Regions from separate parts of the Nocardioides seonyuensis genome, predicted to be linked through region 1. Evidence: riboswitches for the same ligand, from Rfam matches in the RefSeq annotation. Region 1 holds a riboswitch; the other holds the start of a gene.
What was found. A riboswitch is a leader RNA that binds a small molecule or an ion and turns the genes downstream of it on or off. The one in region 1 is predicted to bind cobalamin.

Region 1 (8,764 bases):
CGGGGCGGCCCTCGTCCTGCTCCTGGTCAGGATCGTCCAGCGTTCCACCGTGCAGTTCGTGGTCAACGCGCTCGTGGGCATCGGTATCGGCTGGTACTTCGCGCATCGGGCAGCGGAGGCGGGAGGGAGTGCGCAGGACCAGGCCCTCGCCTACTTCCTGCCCGGCATCCTCTACAACGGCGGCTACGCGATCGTGCTCGCGGCCACCTGCCTCGTGGGATGGCCCCTCGTCGGCTTCATGGTCGGCAGCATCACCGGTGACCCCACCGCCTGGCACAAGGACCGTCAGGTCGTCAGGTTGTGCAGCAGGCTGACGTGGTTGCTCGTCCTGCCCTGCGTGGTCCGCGTGGTCACCCAGGGGCCGGTGTGGCTCGGGGGGAGCTCTGGGTCCATCGACCCCGACACGGCCGTCGCCGTCCTCGGGATACTGAAGATCGCGCTGGGCTGGCCCCTCCAGCTCGCCGCGCTCGGCTCGATGGTGTGGCTGCTCGCTCGCAACCGCACCCCGGTGGCGTCGGAGGTCGGCGCAGTCTGAACCTCAGCGGCCGTGGCTGGTGGGGGAGAGGATCTTCTCGAGCTCTTCCTCGACCTCGGCCGCGACGACGAAGAGGAGCTCGTCGCCGGACTCAAGGGGCTGCTCGGCGTCGGGGGTGTAGACCTGCCCGTCGCGCAGGATGGTCACGAGCGCGCAGTTGTCGGGGAAGGGCACCAGTCCGCTCGGCGTGCCGACGAACGGTGAGTCGACTGGCAAGGTCATCTCCACCAGGTTGGCGTTGCCCTGGCGGAAGGTGAACAGTCGGACCAGGTCCCCGATCGAGACGGCCTCCTCCACGAGGGCAGACATGATCCGGGGAGTCGAGACGTTGACGTCGACGCCCCACGCCTCGGTGAAGAGCCACTCGTTGTTGGGGTGGTTGACGCGTCCGACGGTGCGGGGCACGCCGAACTCGGTCTTGGCGAGCAGCGAGGTGACGAGGTTGGCCTTGTCGTCGCCGGTGGCCGCGATGACCACGTCGCACTTGTCCAGCTTGGCCTCCTCCAGCGAGGACAGCTCGCAGGAGTCCGCGAGCAGCCACTCCGCGTCGGGCACCCGCTCGGGCCGGATCGCGCTGGCCGACTTGTCGATGAGCAGGACCCGGTGGCCGTTCTCGATCAGCTCACGGGCGATGGACCGGCCCACGGCCCCGGCCCCGGCGATGGCGACGCGCATGTGGTCTCCGCTCTCAGTTCTCTTCAGGCCCGGCATCGAGCACGGCGTAGGCGTGGGCGGCCTGGTCCTCGCGCATGACGAGGTGGAGCATGTCGCCCTCCTGCAGCACTGACTCACGAGTCGGCAGGACGCCCTCGCCGAGCCGGTCGATCCACGCGATGCGGCTTCGGGTCTGCTCCTGCAGGTGCACGGTGCGCTGACCGATCCACGGCGGCGGCACCGCCAAGTTGTCGAGACGGATGGTGCCCGACGGGTCGCGGTAGTCCGGCTCGGCGCCGGCGGGCACGATCCTGCGCAGCACCTGGTCCGCGGTCCACTTCACCGTCGCCACCGTCGTGATGCCCAGGCGCTGGTAGACCTCTGCGCGCCCCGGGTCGTAGATCCGGGCCACGACCTGCTCGATCCCGAAGGTCTCGCGGGCCACCCGGGCGGCGATGATGTTGGAGTTGTCACCGCTCGAGACGGCCGCGAAGGCGTCGGCGCGACGGATGCCGGCCTTCTCGAGGACCTCCTGGTCGAAGCCGTAGCCGGTCACCTTGTCGCCGTTGAACGACTGTCCCAGTCGGCGGAAGGCGTCGGGATCGCTGTCGATCACCGACACGGTGTGGTTGCGGTCCTCGAGGCTCCTGGCCAGCGTCGACCCGACGCGGCCACACCCCATGATCACGACATGCACGCCTGAACCGTACTGCAGGGTCCTGAGCGGGGTCGCGGGTCTAGGCTTGCCGCCCGTGAGTGTCGGAGACGTGTCGAAGCGCATCCTGGTGGGGCGCAAGCTGCGCAGCAGCCAGCTGGGGGAGACCCTGCTCCCCAAGCGCATCGCACTCCCGGTCTTCGCCAGCGACGCGCTGTCCTCGGTGGCCTACGCCCCTGACGAGGTCTTCATCATGCTGGCGGTCGCCGGCGCGTCGACCTACGTCTGGTCGTGGAAGATCGGGCTGGCCGTCGCCGTCGTGATGCTCACGGTGGTCGCGTCCTACCGCCAGACCGTGCACGCCTACCCCTCCGGTGGTGGCGACTACGAGGTGGCGACGAAGAACCTCGGACGCACCGCCGGCATCACGGTCGCCAGTGCGCTGCTCGTGGACTACGTGCTGACCGTCGCCGTGTCCATCTCCTCCGCCGCGCAGTACGCCGCCGGCGCGTACAACCCCCTGGTCGGCCACGAGGCCACCGTCGCCGCGTGCGCAGTGGTGGCGCTCACGGCCGCAAACCTGCGCGGCGTCAGGGAGTCCGGTGCGTTCTTCGCCACCCCGACCTACCTCTTCATGGTCTCGATCATGGGGATGTGCGCCTACGGCCTCGTGCGGATGTTCTCCGGCAGCCTCCCGGACGCCGAGAGCGCCCATCTCGAGATCGACCCCGCCCCGGGGTGGGAGGGGCCGCTGTCGCAGGTCGCCCTGATGTTCCTCCTCGCGCGGGCGTTCTCCTCCGGCTGTGCCGCCCTGACGGGGGTCGAGGCCATCAGCAACGGCGTCCCGGCCTTCCGCAAGCCCAAGAGCCAGAACGCGGCCACGACGCTGCTGCTCCTGGGCCTGATCGCAGTGACGATGATGATGAGCGTCATCGTCCTGGCCAAGGAGATGTCGATCCGCTACGTCGACCCCCACGAGCTCGACCGGTTGCGCACAGCGGCCGGCGACGCTCTGCCGGCGGGCTACGAGCAGCACCCCGTCATCGCCCAGATCGCCGCAGGCGTGTTCGACAACTTCTCACCGGGGTTCTACTTCGTGCTGGCGGTCACCGGCGTCATCCTCGTCCTGGCTGCAAACACGGCCTTCAACGGCTTCCCGGTGCTCGGCTCGATCCTGGCCCACGACGGTCTGGCTCCGCGGTCCCTCGGCTCGCGCGGTGACCGCCTGGCCTACAGCAACGGCATCGTGTTCCTGGCCGCGATGTCGATCGCCCTCATCGTCGTCTTCGACGCCGAGACGACCAAGCTGATCCAGCTCTACATCGTCGGCGTCTTCGTGTCGTTCAACCTCAGCCAGCTCGGCATGATCCGCCACTGGACCCGGGCACTCCAGGGCGAGAGCGACCCGTCGGCGCGACGCCGGATGGTCCGCTCCCGCGCCATCAACACCTTCGGGCTGTGCCTGACCGCCGTGGTGCTCGTCATCGTGCTGGTCACCAAGTTCCTCGCCGGTGCCTGGATCACGATCCTGGCGATGGGCTTCTTCTTCCTCGTCATGAAGGCCATCTCCCGCCACTACGCACGGGTCGAGACCGAGCTGGCCGCAGACGAGCAGGACTCGGTCCTGCCCACGCGGGTGCACGCGGTGGTGCTCGTCTCGAAGCTGCACAAGCCGACTCTGCGCGCGCTCGCCTTCGCGAAGGCCACCAGGCCCAACGTCCTCGAGGGCATCTGCGTCAGCGTCGACAGCGAGCGCACCAACCAGCTCCTCAAGGAATGGGACGAGCGTCGTCTCGACGTGCCGCTGAAGGTGCTCTACTCGCCCTACCGCGAGGTGGTCCGCCCGATCGTGGAGTACACACAGGCGATCCGCAAGGCGAGTCCTCGCGGCGTGGTGGCCGTCTACATCCCCGAGTACGTCGTGGGACGCTGGTGGGAGCAGCTGCTCCACAACCAGACCGCGCTGCGCCTGAAGGGGCGCCTTCTCTTCAGCCCCGGTGTCATGGTCATCTCGGTGCCGTTCCAGCTGCGTTCCTCGGCGATCGCCCTGGAGCGCGAGGAGCGCGAGGAGGGGCGCGTGCACGCGGGCGACCTGCGCCGTGGGCGGGTCGACACCAACGGGTCGACCTGGCGCAAGGACGACGAGTGACCCGGCGGCCCCGGCCTCGCAAGGCACGCGGGCAGTCGCGGGTCGGTGACCGGTTCGAGGCCACCGTCGGCCCCGTCGCGCACGGTGGGCACTTCGTCGTACGCCTCCCCGAGCCGGAGTCGAGGGTCGTCTTCACGCGTCACGCGCTGCCGGGCGAGCGGGTGGTCGTGGAGATCACCGAGGGGACGGACGGCGACCGCTTCTGGCGCGGTGACGCCGTCGAGGTGTTGTCGGCGGCGCCCGACCGGGTCACGCCACCGTGCCCGTTCGCGGGTCCCGGACTGTGCGGGGGCTGCGACTTCCAGCACGTGCGGGTGCCTGCGCAGCGTGACCTCAAGGCATCAGTCGTGCGCGAGCAGCTGGTGCGACTGGGTGGACTGGCGGCCGATCACCCACTGCTGGCCGGCCTCGTCGTCGGGGGGGTCCCGGTGCCCGAAGGGGACGGGTCGACACGGCCTGACGACGGGCTCCGGTGGCGCACCCGGCAGCGCTACGCCGAGCTTCCGGGTGGGCAGCCGGCCATGCGCAAGCACCGATCCCACGAGCTCGTCGCCATCGACGACTGCCTCATCGCAGCGGAGGGTGCCCGGCCCGGCCAGGAGCACGAGGCCGCCGGCACGTCGTACGACGCCCGCTCGGTGACCGCGGCGGGGGCCACGCACGACTTCGCCCTCGCGGTGGACGGCTTCTGGCAGGTGCACCCCGCGGCTCCGCGAGTGCTGGTCGAGACGGTGCTGGAGATGCTGTCCCCACGAGCAGGTGAGGCAACCCTCGACCTCTACGCCGGCGTCGGGCTCTTCGCGCGGTTCGTCTCCGACGCCATCGGGTCCGGCACGCGACTGGTCGCGGTCGAGGGCCACCGCGAGGCGGCCCGTCACGCCCAGGCCAACCTCGCCCCGCACGAGGGTGCCGTGGTGGCATGCGGGTCGACCGGCGACGTGCTGGAAGCGAGCTTCGACGAGCCCTTCGACCTCGTGGTGCTCGACCCACCACGCGACGGCGCCAAGCGGGACGTGGTGGCGCAGGTGTGCGACCGCCGGCCGCGCGCAGTGGCCTACGTCGCCTGTGACCCGGCCGCGCTGGCCCGGGACGTCGCGATCTTCGCCGAGCACGGCTACGGGCTCACCGCCCTGCGGGCCTTCGACCTCTTCCCGATGACCAGCCACACGGAATGCGTCGCGCTGCTGGAGCCTGCGGACGCTTGCGCCCGGCCGCGCTGAACGATCGTGCAACAGACCCGACAGCGGGCCGTCGTGCCGGCGCGGTATCGTCACGATCAGCCAGTCGTACTCCCACGTGGAGTCAGGGAATCCGGTGAGAGTCCGGAACTGACGCGCAGCGGTGAGGGGACGGGACGGACACGCCGGCAACGGCAGCCACTGGGGTCTGCGGATCCTGGGAAGGCGTTCGCGCCCGGTTGATCCAAGTCCGAAGACCTGCTGGCCCTGACGACAACCGTCGTCGGGTCATGGTGGGTCCCGCGTACGGACCCGGACTCGAAGCATGGTGATCTCCGGTGACCCGGTCACGTCCCGACCGTTGCCCGGGCGTGCTGCGCCCCTGGCCCGCAGAAGACGGTCTGCTCGTCCGGCTGCGTCTGCCCGGTGGCAGGGTCGCCGCAGACGCCTTACTCGGCTTGCTGGAGGTGGCAGAACGTCACGGCGACGGACACCTCCACGTGACCACGCGGACGAATCTGCAGGTGAGGGCGCTTTCGGCGGTGCCCGGCACGCAGCGCCTGACCGACACCGTGCTCGCGGCCGTCGAGGCGACCGGCCTCCTGCCCAGCCGTACGCACGACCTGGCGCGCAACGTCATGGCGTCGCCCCAGACCGGGCTGGTCGGCGGTCGCGTCGACCTGCGTCCCGTCGCACGCGCGCTGGACGCAGCGCTGCTGGCCGCACCTGCCCTCGGGTTGCTGCCCGGCCGCTTCCTGTTCGTGCTCGATGACGGCCGCGGCGACCTGCTCGACCGCACCTGCGACCTCGGGCTGGTCGCGCTCGGTCCCACCGAGGCGCAGCTGCGGGTCGGCACCGGCTGGGGCCCGGTCGTCCCGCTCGCGGGCGTCGAGGAACGGCTCGTCCGCCTGGCTCTCCGCTTCCTTGAGGTGCGCGGCGACGGGCCTGGCGCCGCGTGGCACGTCCACGAGCTGGCGTCGCAACTGGTCGCCCCGGTGCCTGCATCGGCACGGCTGCCTGACCGATCGCCCCCGTTGCCGTACGGCCCCGTGCCCGGCGGTGAGCATGTCGCCGTGCCGGAGGACGGCCTCGACCGTCCCGCCGTGGAGCGCCTGTGCTCCGCGGCAGCCGAACTCGTCGTCACCCCCTGGCGTGGCGTTCTCGTCCCTGAGGAGTCCTCATGAGCAGTCCGTCCCCGTTGCAGCTTCGTCGTCCGGGGCGTCACTACCCGTACATCGACCGGGGGGCGGCCATCTACCTCGACTCCTTCGCCACGATCCGACGTGAGGCCGACCTTTCCCGCGTGCCGGTGAGCGCTGAGAAGGTGGCCGTGCGGATGATCCACGGCAGCGGACAGGTGGATCTGGTCGATGACCTCGTGATCCACCCGGACCTCGTCCCAGCGGCCCGCGCAGCCCTCGAGGCGGGGGCGCCGATGCTGTGCGACGCCACGATGGTGGTGAAGGGCGTGACACGCAGCCGCCTCCCCGCGGACAACGACGTGATCTGCACCCTCAACGAACCTGAGGTGCCTGCCCTGGCGGAAGAGTGGGGAACCACCCGCACAGCGGCGGCGATCTCGCTCTGGGAGCCGTACCTCGAGGGCTCCGTGGTCGCCATCGGGAATGCGCCGACCGCCCTGTTCCACCTGTTGGAGATGCTCGTGGACGGCGCCCCGCGCCCTGCGGCGATCGTCGGCTGCCCGGTGGGCTTCATCGGGGCCGCCGAGTCGAAGCAGGCCCTCGAGGACTTCCGCGTCGACCACGGCATCGACATCCCCTTCGTCGCCGTCCGCGGCCGCCGAGGTGGATCCGCCATGACCTCGTCGGCCCTCAACGCACTTGCCCAGGAGCAGGAATGAGCACGTCCACCTCTGCCATCGGCCACTTCGCCGGCGTCGGCGTCGGTCCTGGGGATCCCGAGCTGATCACCCGCAAGGCAGCGCGCCTGATCGGGGACGCCGACGTCATCGCCTACCACGCGGCGCGGGGCAGGCAGTCCAACGCGCGCCGTATCGCCGCAGAGCTCTTCCCGGCCGATGTCCTGGAGGAGGAGCTCACCTATCCGGTCACCACCGGCACGACCGACCACCCCGGCGGGTACGCCGGGGTGCTGGCCGAGTTCTACGAGCAGTCGGCCGACCGCCTGGCCGCCCACCTGGTGGCTGGTCGCAACGTCGTCCTGCTCTCGGAGGGCGACCCGCTCTTCTACGGCTCGTACATGTACATGCACGACCGCCTCGCCGACCGATTCCCGACCGAGATCGTGCCCGGCGTCCCGGCCTTCCTCGCGGCCACCGCCGCGACCGCGAGTCCGCTGGTCCGCCAGACCGACGTGCTCACCGTGTTGCCCGGCACGCTGCCCGAGCCCGAGCTCGCCCGACGGCTGGCCGACACCGACGGCGCGATCATCATGAAGCTGGGACGGACCTTCCCTGCCGTACGCCGCGCGCTCGCCGCGGCTGGCCGCCTCGAGCACGCCTTGTACGTGGAGCGGGCGTCGATGCCGGAGGAGCGCTGGATCCCGGTGACCGAGGCTGACGAAGCATCGGTCCCGTACTTCTCACTGATCGTGGTCACCGGGGACAGCCTCAACGGACGGCGCTCCCGGGAGACGAGTGGCCCGACCGCTGCCGATTCGCAGGCGGCGGAGGTCGATCCGGCGGAGCTGCTGGTGGTGGGGCTCGGCCCGGGACCGGACGGCTGGTTGACCCCGGAGGTGAGCGCGGCGCTCGCGGAGGTCGACCACGTCGTGGGGTACGCGCCGTACGTGAATCGGGTGCCGCAGCGTGAAGGGCTCACCCGCCACGCGTCGGGCAACACTGTCGAGCTCGACCGTGCGGCCTTCGCTCTGGACCTCGCGAGGCGAGGGCAGAAGGTGGCCGTGGTGTCGGGTGGCGACCCGGGCGTCTTCGGCATGGCCGCTGCCGTCTTCGAGGCGGCCGAGGACCCGGCGTACGCAGACGTACGGGTCCGGGTGCTCCCCGGCGTGAGCGCGGTGCAGGCCGTGGCCGCACGCGCGGGTGCGCCGGTGGGTGCCGACTTCGCGGTGATGAGCCTCTCGGACCGCCTCAAGCCGTGGGAGGTCGTCGAGAAGCGGCTCCGGGCCGTGGCCGAGGCGGACCTGGTCCTTGCGATCTACAACCCGGCGTCGCGCAGCCGTACCGAGCAGGTCGCGACGGCCAGACAGGTGCTGCTGGAGCACAAGAGCCCGGAGACGGTCGTCGTGGTGGGTCGCGACGTGGGACGCGCGGAGGAGGCGCTCACGGTCAGCACGTTAGGCGAGCTCGATCCCATCACGATCGACATGAAGTGCCTGCTGATCGTGGGCGCCTCATCGACCCGCGTCTCCTCGGCCGGCGTCTGGACGCCGAGGTTCGTGCGATGACCGTCCACTTCGTCGGAGCCGGCCCCGGAGCTGCCGATCTGTTGACCGTGCGGGCGACGCGGCTGCTCGCGAAGGCGGACCTCGTGCTCTACCCCGGGACCTACCTGGACCCCGAGGTCCTATCCCACTGCGGTCCGCAGGCGACCCTGGTCGACACCCAGGACCTGGACCTCGACCAGATCTCCGCGCACCTCGTCGACGCCTTC
Region 2 (8,764 bases), 390 kb from region 1:
CCGCGACCCAGCCCGCTGCCTCGCCGTCGACATAGCCGATCAGCCCCGACGTCGGCCCCGCCGTGCCGCACGCGGTCTGTTCGAGCAACGCCGCGTCCCGCTGCTCCTGGGTCGAGTCGCGCCAGATCCAGTCCGGCACCTTGAGGGCCTGGCAACGACACTTGTTGGCGCCGCTCGCCGCGAAGACAGCCTCGACGTCCTCGACCGCAGCACGGTTGGCCGGGAGCCAGCTGAACTCAGGCATGCAGGGACGCTGGCACGCCTGGGCCCCCGCTGTCCACGGTCCGGCCCGTGAGGATCAGGCGGGGCCGCCCGCCTCGCTGTCGGCGGCGAGGGCCTCGACGTCGACCTCCTGGCCGTCGGAGATCTGCTGGGCGACGGAGTCGCGCTGCTCGTCGGTGAGGGTGACGCCGGCCTCCTGGAGGCCGCGGTCGAGCTCCTCGTGGATGGTGCCGTCGGTGGCGGTCTCCTGCCACGACGTCACCCGGTCGACCACGGCACGGAGGGCGGTGATGCGGGCGTCCTGCTGGTTCATCTCAGACATGGGCGCTACGTACCCAGCAGCCCCGGCCGCCATACGGCTCGACGCGTCAGAAGCCCAGCTTGCGGAGCTGGCGCGGGTCGCGCTGCCAGTCCTTGGCGATCTTGACGTGGAGGTCGAGGTAGACCGGCGTGCCCAGGAAGGCCTCGATCTGGAGGCGAGCAGCCTTGCCGACGTCGCGCAGGCGAGAGCCCTTGTGGCCGATGATGATGCCCTTCTGGCTGTCCCGCTCGACGTAGAGGTTGGCGTGGATGTCGAGCAGCGGCTTGTCCGCCGGCCGGCCCTCGCGGGGGTTCATCTCCTCGATGAGCACGGCGATGGAGTGGGGGAGCTCGTCGCGCACGCCCTCGAGCGCCGCCTCGCGGATGAACTCCGCGACGATGGCCTCCTCCGGCGCGTCCGTGAGGTCGCCGTCGGGGTAGAGCGGAGGTCCCTCGGGCATCAGGGCGAGCAACAGGTCGGCGAGCAGCTGGACCTGGTCGCCAGACACTGCCGAGACGGGCACGATCTCGGCCCACTCGGTGTCGGTCTCCCGCCCGAGCTCGGCGATCGAGACGAGGTGCTCGGCGAGCTGCTCGGGAGTCGCGAGGTCGGTCTTGGTCGCGATCGCGATCTTGGTGGTACGACGCACCTTGGCCAGCTCGTTGACGATGAACCGGTCACCGGGCCCGACCTTCTCGTTCGCCGGGAAGCACACGGCGACGACGTCGACCTCGGCCCAGGTCGTCGTGACCAGGTCGTTGAGGCGCTCCCCGAGGAGGGTGCGGGGACGGTGGAGTCCGGGAGTGTCCACGAGGATGAGCTGCCCGTCGGCGCGATGGACGATCCCGCGCACGACGGTGCGCGTCGTCTGTGGCTTGGACGACGTGATGACGATCTTGCTGCCCACGAGGGCGTTGGTCAGCGTGGACTTCCCGGCGTTGGGGCGCCCCACGAAGCTGGCGAAGCCGCTGCGGAAGCCCTCGGGTCGCGTGCCGTAGACGGGGCCGGCGGGGGCCACCCCGCTGACGTCGAAGTCGCGGTCGTGCTCGCTCATCAGGTGGTCTCCCGTGCTGCGTCGTAGTCGGCCCAGATCTGCTCGTCGGTCTTGCCTGCTGCCTTGCCCGCTCGCCAGATCGGCCCCGGGTCGACTGCCCGCGGCTGACGACCGGCCGTGGCGCGCCAGTAGCCCATCACGTCGTAGTGGGAGCTCGGCAGCCTGACCTCGCGCATCAGGTGCTTGCGGATCGCTCGCATCTGCGCCGACTCCCCCGCCATCCAGAAGTAGCCGGGGCCCAAGGGCCACTCCAGCGACTCGACGGCCTCGGCGAGCGCGCTCTGGCCGGGAGCCGGCGGCGACAGCCACGCCACGTCGGGACCGGACGGCAGGTAGCCGGTCATGTCGTCGGAGACCTCCGCGAGGATCCGCGTCGGCAGGTCGGGATGGGCCTCGGCGACACGGGCCATCGCCGGCATCGCCGTGAGGTCCCCCACCATGAGGAGCCACTCGGCGTCGGCAGGCAGGTCGAAGGACGCCTTCGGCTCCGTGATGGTCACCGCGTCACCGACGCAGTCACGCATCGCCCACTCCGTCACGAGCCCGACGTCGTGCACGACCACGTCGAGGGTGACCTCGCCCCCGGCGAACGAGCGCACGGTGTAGTAGCGGCTCTGGAACTGCCCGGGCACCACGAGTCCGACCCACTCGTCGGGCACCCCCGTCGAGGTGAAGGCCTCCGTGCCGTCGGGCTGCTCGAGCTCGAGCACCAGCCTGACGAGGTGGTCCGACAGCGACTCACGGCGTCGTACGGTCGCCTCGTATCGCGCTGCGCGGGTGCTCACACCGGCAAGGCTAGCCGCGCGGCTCCTCGGTCCAGCCCCCGTGCCCGACCGCAGACGCTGTTCGCTAGAGTACGTGCGCCCTCCCAGGAGGGCGCCACGGCGCTCAGTGAAGTCCGGTGAGAAACCGGCGCTGTCCCGCAACTGTGAAGCCGGCCCCGATCGATGTCTGGGGCCGGACGAGCCAGGTCACCTGACTCCGTGGTCCACGCAACTCGCCTCGGACGAAGGTGAGTCGTGCAGGCGGGACCACCTGGTTTCGGCGGCCGACTTCTCTCGTCCTCCGCACGAAACCGGAGGAACACCATGTCCCATCACCTCGCGGCGCGCTCAGGCGCACTGCTCCTCGCTGCCTCGCTGCTCGCGGCATGCGGCCAGGCCGACGCCGGGGACGGCTCGGCCGACCGGCCCAGCAGCGACCAGACCACCGACGCCAGCTTCCCGGTGACCGTCGCGTCCGGGCAGGAAGGCGACCTCACCGAGATCACGGTCGACGCCCGACCGGAGTCGATCGTCTCCCTGAGCCCGACCGCCACCGAGATGCTGTGGGCCGTCGGTGCAGGCGACCAGGTGGTCGCCGTGGACGACCAGTCCGACCACCCCGAGGGCGTCCCGTCCACGAAGCTCTCCGGCTACGAGCCCAACGTCGAGGCGATCCTCGGCCACGCGCCCGACCTGGTGATCTCCGCCGGCGACAGCGGCGACCTGGTCGCCGGCCTGGAGGACGCCGGGGTGCCCACCCTCCTGCTCCCGTCGGCGAGCGACCTCGACGAGGCCTACGCCCAGATCGAACGCGTGGGCGCCGCGACCGGTCACGTCGCCGAGGCGGCGCAGGTGGTCGCGGAGACCCAGCAGGGCGTCGAGGAGGCGGTGGCCTCCGCCCCGGACGTGTCGGGGCTGACCTACTTCCACGAGCTCTCCCCCGACCTCTACACCGCCAGCAGCGGCACCTTCATCGGCGAGGTGTACGGCCTGTTCGGTCTGGAGAACATCGCCGACGCGGCTGCCAAGGACGGCGACCTCTACCCGAAGCTCTCGGCCGAGTACGTCGTCTCGGCCGACCCCGACTTCGTGCTGCTGGCCGACTCCGAGTGCTGTGACATCCACCCCGAGGACGTCGCCGAGCGCGCCGGCTGGAAGGGGCTCGACGCCGTCGAGAACGGCGGGATCATCGAGCTCGACGAGGACGTGACGAGCCGCTGGGGACCTCGGGTCGTGGAGTTCGCCGAGACCATCGCCGCGCTCGTCTCCGAGCACGCGCCAGCGAACTGACCCGTGGGTGACCTCGCCGTGACGGCGGTCGCCAGCCCCCCTCGGCTGCGGGTCCCCGGCTTCGTCGCCGCCAGCGCTGTCGCGCTGGCGGCGGCGCTGGCCGGTGCTCTCGTCGGTCCCGCGGGCCTGACGTCGCGGGGCGTCCTCGCCGAGCTCGTCGACGCCCTCCCGCTGGTGTCAGTCGACTCGGGGCTGACTCCCACGCAGCAGGCGATCCTCTGGCAGATCCGACTGCCGCGTGTGGTGCTCGGCGCCCTGGTGGGAGCCACCCTGGCGAGCGCCGGCGCCGCCTACCAGGGCGCGTTCCGCAACCCCTTGGCCGACCCCTACCTGCTGGGCGTGTCCAGCGGCGCGGGCCTGGGCGCCACGCTCGGCATCGTGTCGGGCGGCAGCCTTGGTCCGTTCGACATCCCCCTGCTCGCGTTCGGTGGCGGCCTGCTCGGCGTCGCGGCGACGTACGTCCTCGGCAGCAGCGTGGGCGGCGAGGGCGGGGCGGTCGCGATCGTGCTCGCCGGAGTCGCCGTGGCGGCCTTCTTCAACGCCCTGCAGAGCTTCGTCCAGCAGCGGTACGACGACTCACTGCTGGCGGTGTACTCCTGGATGATGGGCCGTCTCAGCACGGACGGGTGGTCCGACGTGCTGCTCGTGCTGCCCTACGTGCTCGTCTCGTGCGGCGTCATCCTGCTGCACCGTCGCGCCCTCGACGTGCTTGCCGTCGGCGACGTCGAGGCCGCCAGCCTGGGCATCGACCCCGCTCGGGTGCGCCTGGTCCTCGTCCTGGCAGCGACCCTGGGCACTGCCGCCGTGGTCAGCGTCAGCGGCCTCATCGGGTTCGTCGGCGTCGTCGTCCCGCACGCGGTCCGCCTGCTCTTCGGGGCATCGCACCGCACCCTCGTCCCGATGGCCCTCCTGCTCGGTGCAGCCTTCGTGGTGCTCTCGGACATCGCCGCCCGCTCGGCCCTGGCTCCTGCGGAGGTGCCGATCGGGGTCGTCACCGCGGTCGTCGGCGCGCCCTTCTTCCTCGTCGTGCTCCGCCGCAACCGGGCGGCAGCATGAGCACGGTGGTCGAGGTGCGGGCCGTCTCGGTGAGCAGGTCCGGGCGCCGCGTGCTGCAGGACGTCGACCTGGACCTCGCCGCCGGCGAGTGGCTGGCAGTGGTCGGACCCAACGGGGCCGGGAAGACCAGCCTCCTCCACGCCCTGGCCGGCCTGGTGCGGGCCGGGGGCCGGTTGCGGGTGGCAGGCCTGGACCCGGGGTCGACCTCGCGCCGACGGATGTCCCGGGTCGTCGCGCTGATGCCCCAGCAGCCCGTCGTGCCCGAGGGCTTCAGCGTGCGCGAGCTGGTCGCACTGGGTCGGACTCCACACCGCAGCCGCTGGGGATCGGAGACGGCCCGCGACCGGGACCTCGTGGAGCACCTGCTCGTCCGCCTCCACCTCACCGACCTGGCCGGACGTCCCGCCGCGACCCTCTCCGGGGGCGAGCTGCAACGAGTGGTCCTCGGCCGCGCACTGGCCCAGGAACCCCGGGTCCTGCTGCTCGACGAGCCCACGAGCGCCCTCGACCTCGGCCACCAGCAGGACGTCCTCGACCTGGTGGCCGGCCTTCAGCGCGAGCAGGATCTCGCTGTCGTCGCCGCCATGCACGACCTCACCCTCGCGGGCCACTACGCCGACCGCATGGTCCTGCTCGAGCAGGGTCGGGTGGTCGTGGACGCCCGGCCCGGCGAGGTGCTGGCCGAACCCCTCCTCCGTGGCGTGTACGACGCCCGGGTCGAGGTGGTCCCACGCCCGAGCGGTCCTGCCGTGATCCCGGTCGGCTCCGGTGCATGAGCATCCTGGTCGCCTGGGGCCTCGACGCCACGCTCGCCGAACCGCCACTGCGCCTCCACCCGGTCGCCTGGGCCGGGCGCTACCTCGCTGCCGCAGGGGACGTCGTACCCGCGTCACCACCGGCCAGGGCACTGCTCGCCGGCGGGGCCGCGTGGGTGGCCGGCGCCGCCGTGACGCTCGGTGCAGCGCTCGCGGCAGAGTCCGTGATCGGCAGGCTCCCCCCCTGCGCTGCGGCCCCTGGCACGCGGGACCGCACTGTGGCCGATGCTCTCGGTCCGGCTCCTCCTGACCGAGGTGGCCGCCGTGGAGACCGCGCTCGTGCAGGGGGTCGAGCCCGGCCGAGCGGCCCTCGCACGCATCGTCAGCCGTGACGCCAGCAACCTCTCGCCCGACGAGGTGAGGGAGGCCGCATTGGAGTCGCTCTCGGAGAACCTGTCGGACTCGGTCGTCGCGCCCCTCTTCTGGTACGTCGTCGCGGGGCTGCCGGGCGCCACGGTCTACCGGTTCTCCAACACCGCCGACGCCTGCTGGGGCTATCGGACGCCACGGTGGGAGCACGCCGGCAAGGTCGCCGCGCGAGCCGACGACGTGCTCAACCTGCTGCCGGCACGCCTCACCGCGGCCCTGCTCCTTCCGGACCCTCGCAGGTGGCGCGACCTGCGCCATCAGGCCGCGCGCACCCCTTCGCCCAACTCGGGCTGGCCCATGGCGGCGCTGGCCCTCGCCGGCGACCTGCGGCTGCGCAAGCGTGGCTCCTGGGTGCTGCACGACACGGGAGCAACGCCGGGGCCCACGCACCTCCGGGACGCGTTGCGCCGGGTCCGGCGCACCGCGCTCGCTGCCGCCGTCGCCGGCGCGCTGGCTGCCCGGGCCGTCCACCTGCTCCACCTGCGCCACGACCCACCACCCGAAGGAGAACGATGACCACCGACCAGCCCGCACAGGCGCCCGCGCGTCAACCACTGCCTGCTCACGACCGGCCACGTCCCGAGCGCCGCGACGTCGACTCGATCGTCCTGGTCAACACCGGCGACGGGAAGGGCAAGTCGACCGCCGCGTTCGGGACGGTGATGCGGGCCGTGGCCCGGGAGTGGCCGGTCTGCGTGATCCAGTTCATGAAGTCGGGCAAGTGGCACGTGGGCGAGGAGAAGGTCGCGCGCAGCCTGGGCGTCGACTGGTGGACGATCGGTGACGGCTTCACGTGGGAGTCCGACGACCTCGGCCGGTCCGCTGCCGTCGCCCAGGAGGCGTGGCACGCCGCGGACGAGGCCCTGCGTTCGGGTCGCTACCGGCTCGTGGTGCTCGACGAAGTGACGTATCCCGTCAACTACGGCTGGCTCGACGGTGAGGCGGTCTGTTCCTCGATCCGCGAGCGCTCGCCGCAGACCTACGTCTTCTGCACCGGGCGGAACGCCCCCGACGAGCTGGTCGAGCTCGCGGACACCGTCACCGAGATGCGCAAGGTCAAGCACGCCTACGAGACAGGGGTGCGCGCCCGCCGTGGCATCGACTACTGAGGCAGTCGACCTGGCAGACCACGGCGACCGGCAGGTGCCCCGCGGAGCCGTGGACCTCGCGGTCAACGTGCTGCCCGGGCCGCCCGCCTGGCTCGCCGCCGGGATCGCGGAGGCCGACCTGGCGGCCTACCCCGACCCGTCACCGGGCCTGGCTGCCGCGGCCGGCCGCCACGGCGTGCCCACCACGCACTGCCTGCTGACCCACGGTGCGGCCGAGGCGTTCTGGCTCGTCGCGCAGGCGCTGCGTCCCCGTCTGGCGGCGTGCGTCCACCCGTCCTTCACCGCACCCGAGGCCGCCCTCCGCGGTGCGGGGATCGAGGTGGTGCGTGTGAGCAGACGACCCGAGGAGGACTTCAGGCTCGATCCCGACGCGGTGCCCGACGCGGCCGACCTCGTGGTGCTGGGCCGGCCGGACAACCCCACCGGGCGCCACGAGGCGGCCGACACCATCGCTGGGCTCACCCGACCGGGCCGGACCGTCCTCGTCGACGAGTCGTTCGCCGACTTCCTTCCTGAGCCCACGGACGCCGAGGGGTTGGCCGGTCTCGACCTTCCGGGGGTGCTGTGCCTGCGCAGCCTCACCAAGCTCTGGGGCCTCGCCGGCCTTCGGGTGGGCTACATCCTCGGCTACCCGGCGGTGCTGGCTCGACTCGACGCCGTACGACAGCCGTGGCCGGTCAGCTCCCCGGCCATCCGGGCGGTCGTCCTGGCCAGCAGCGCCGAGGCCGAGCGCAGGCAGCGGGCCGAGGCCGTGGCCCTGGACCGGCAGGACATGCTGGCCGGGCTGAGCCGGCTCCCCCTGCAGGTCTGGGCCTCCCCCGCGAACTTCCTGCTGCTCCGTGGACCCCGGCCCGACCTCCGGCAGCAGCTGCTGGCGCGCGGCCTGGCCGTGCGGCGGTGCGAGACGTTCCCCGGCCTGGACGCCCGCTACGTGCGCACCGCGGTCGTCCCTGACGCGACGGTTCGACGCAGGGTCCTGCATTCCCTGCAGCAGGTGCTGGCGGTCTAGGTGGTCCAGTCGGGCCGGAGGGGGAACTCGGCGGGCCCCTGCGGACCCTCGCGGGTGGCGAGCACCTGGTGCAGCTCGACCTCGCCGTGCTCGAAGCCGTAGCGCGAGCCGGCGAGGTAGAGCCCCCAGACGCGCGCCCTGCCCTCCCCGACCTCCGCGACGCACTCGTCCCAGTGCTCGACGAGGTTGCGGCTCCACTCGGCCAGGGTGAGTGCGTAGTGCCCCCGGAGGTTCTCTGCGTGCTGCACCTCCAGCCCGATGTCCTGGGCGGCCGAGATGATCGTGCCCGACCCGATCAGCTCCCCGTCGGGGAAGACGTAGCGGTCGATGAACGCACCCGTCTCCTGGTGGCCGTTGTGGGGTCGGGTGATCGAGTGGTTGAGCAGGCGCCCGCCCGGCTTGAGCCGGTGGCGCAGGTGCGTGAAGTAGTTGGCGTAGTGGCGAACGCCGACGTGCTCGGTCAGCCCGATCGAGCTCACCGCGTCGAAGCCGGTCTCGACGACGTCGCGGTAGTCGAGGTGCCGGACCTCGGCCAGGTCAGAGAGGCCCTCGCGGTCGATGGCCTCCTTGGCCCACTGCGCCTGCTCGAGCGAGAGCGTGACCCCCAGGGCACGGACGCCGTACTCCCGGGCGGCGTGCAGGACCATGGTTCCCCACCCGCACCCGACGTCGAGGAGGCTCTGGCCCGGTTCGAGCGCGAGCTTGCGGCACACCAGGTCGAACTTGGCGACCTGGGCCTCCTCGAGCGTTGCCTCGGGCCGCTCGTAGAGCGCAC

Region 2: another riboswitch for cobalamin. It lies ahead of EXE58_RS14820 (ABC transporter substrate-binding protein); the one in region 1 lies ahead of EXE58_RS16720 (nitrite reductase).

What each region holds. Positions count from the first base shown of each region.
Region 1 covers NZ_CP038436.1:3,440,913-3,449,676, forward strand. Annotated here, with positions in the region: gene EXE58_RS16695 (DUF3159 domain-containing protein) at 1-535, shown strand, start outside; gene EXE58_RS16700 (potassium channel family protein) at 539-1,210, opposite strand; gene EXE58_RS16705 (potassium channel family protein) at 1,224-1,886, opposite strand; gene EXE58_RS16710 (APC family permease) at 1,942-3,993, shown strand; gene EXE58_RS16715 (class I SAM-dependent RNA methyltransferase) at 3,990-5,213, shown strand; cobalamin riboswitch at 5,259-5,451, shown strand; gene EXE58_RS16720 (nitrite reductase) at 5,510-6,355, shown strand; gene EXE58_RS16725 (precorrin-8X methylmutase) at 6,352-7,032, shown strand; gene EXE58_RS16730 (precorrin-2 C(20)-methyltransferase) at 7,029-8,558, shown strand; gene EXE58_RS16735 (cobalt-precorrin-4/precorrin-4 C(11)-methyltransferase) at 8,555-8,764, shown strand, end outside.
Region 2 covers NZ_CP038436.1:3,050,285-3,059,048, reverse strand. Annotated here, with positions in the region: gene EXE58_RS14840 (GNAT family N-acetyltransferase) at 1-244, opposite strand, end outside; gene EXE58_RS14835 (hypothetical protein) at 299-544, opposite strand; gene era (GTPase Era) at 591-1,577, opposite strand; gene EXE58_RS14825 (siderophore-interacting protein) at 1,577-2,362, opposite strand; cobalamin riboswitch at 2,417-2,571, shown strand; gene EXE58_RS14820 (ABC transporter substrate-binding protein) at 2,666-3,631, shown strand; gene EXE58_RS14815 (FecCD family ABC transporter permease) at 3,635-4,687, shown strand; gene EXE58_RS14810 (ABC transporter ATP-binding protein) at 4,684-5,463, shown strand; gene EXE58_RS19555 (cobalamin biosynthesis protein) at 5,460-5,834, shown strand; gene EXE58_RS14805 (CobD/CbiB family cobalamin biosynthesis protein) at 5,728-6,387, shown strand; gene cobO (cob(I)yrinic acid a,c-diamide adenosyltransferase) at 6,384-6,980, shown strand; gene EXE58_RS14795 (aminotransferase class I/II-fold pyridoxal phosphate-dependent enzyme) at 6,964-7,989, shown strand; gene EXE58_RS14790 (class I SAM-dependent methyltransferase) at 7,986-8,764, opposite strand, start outside.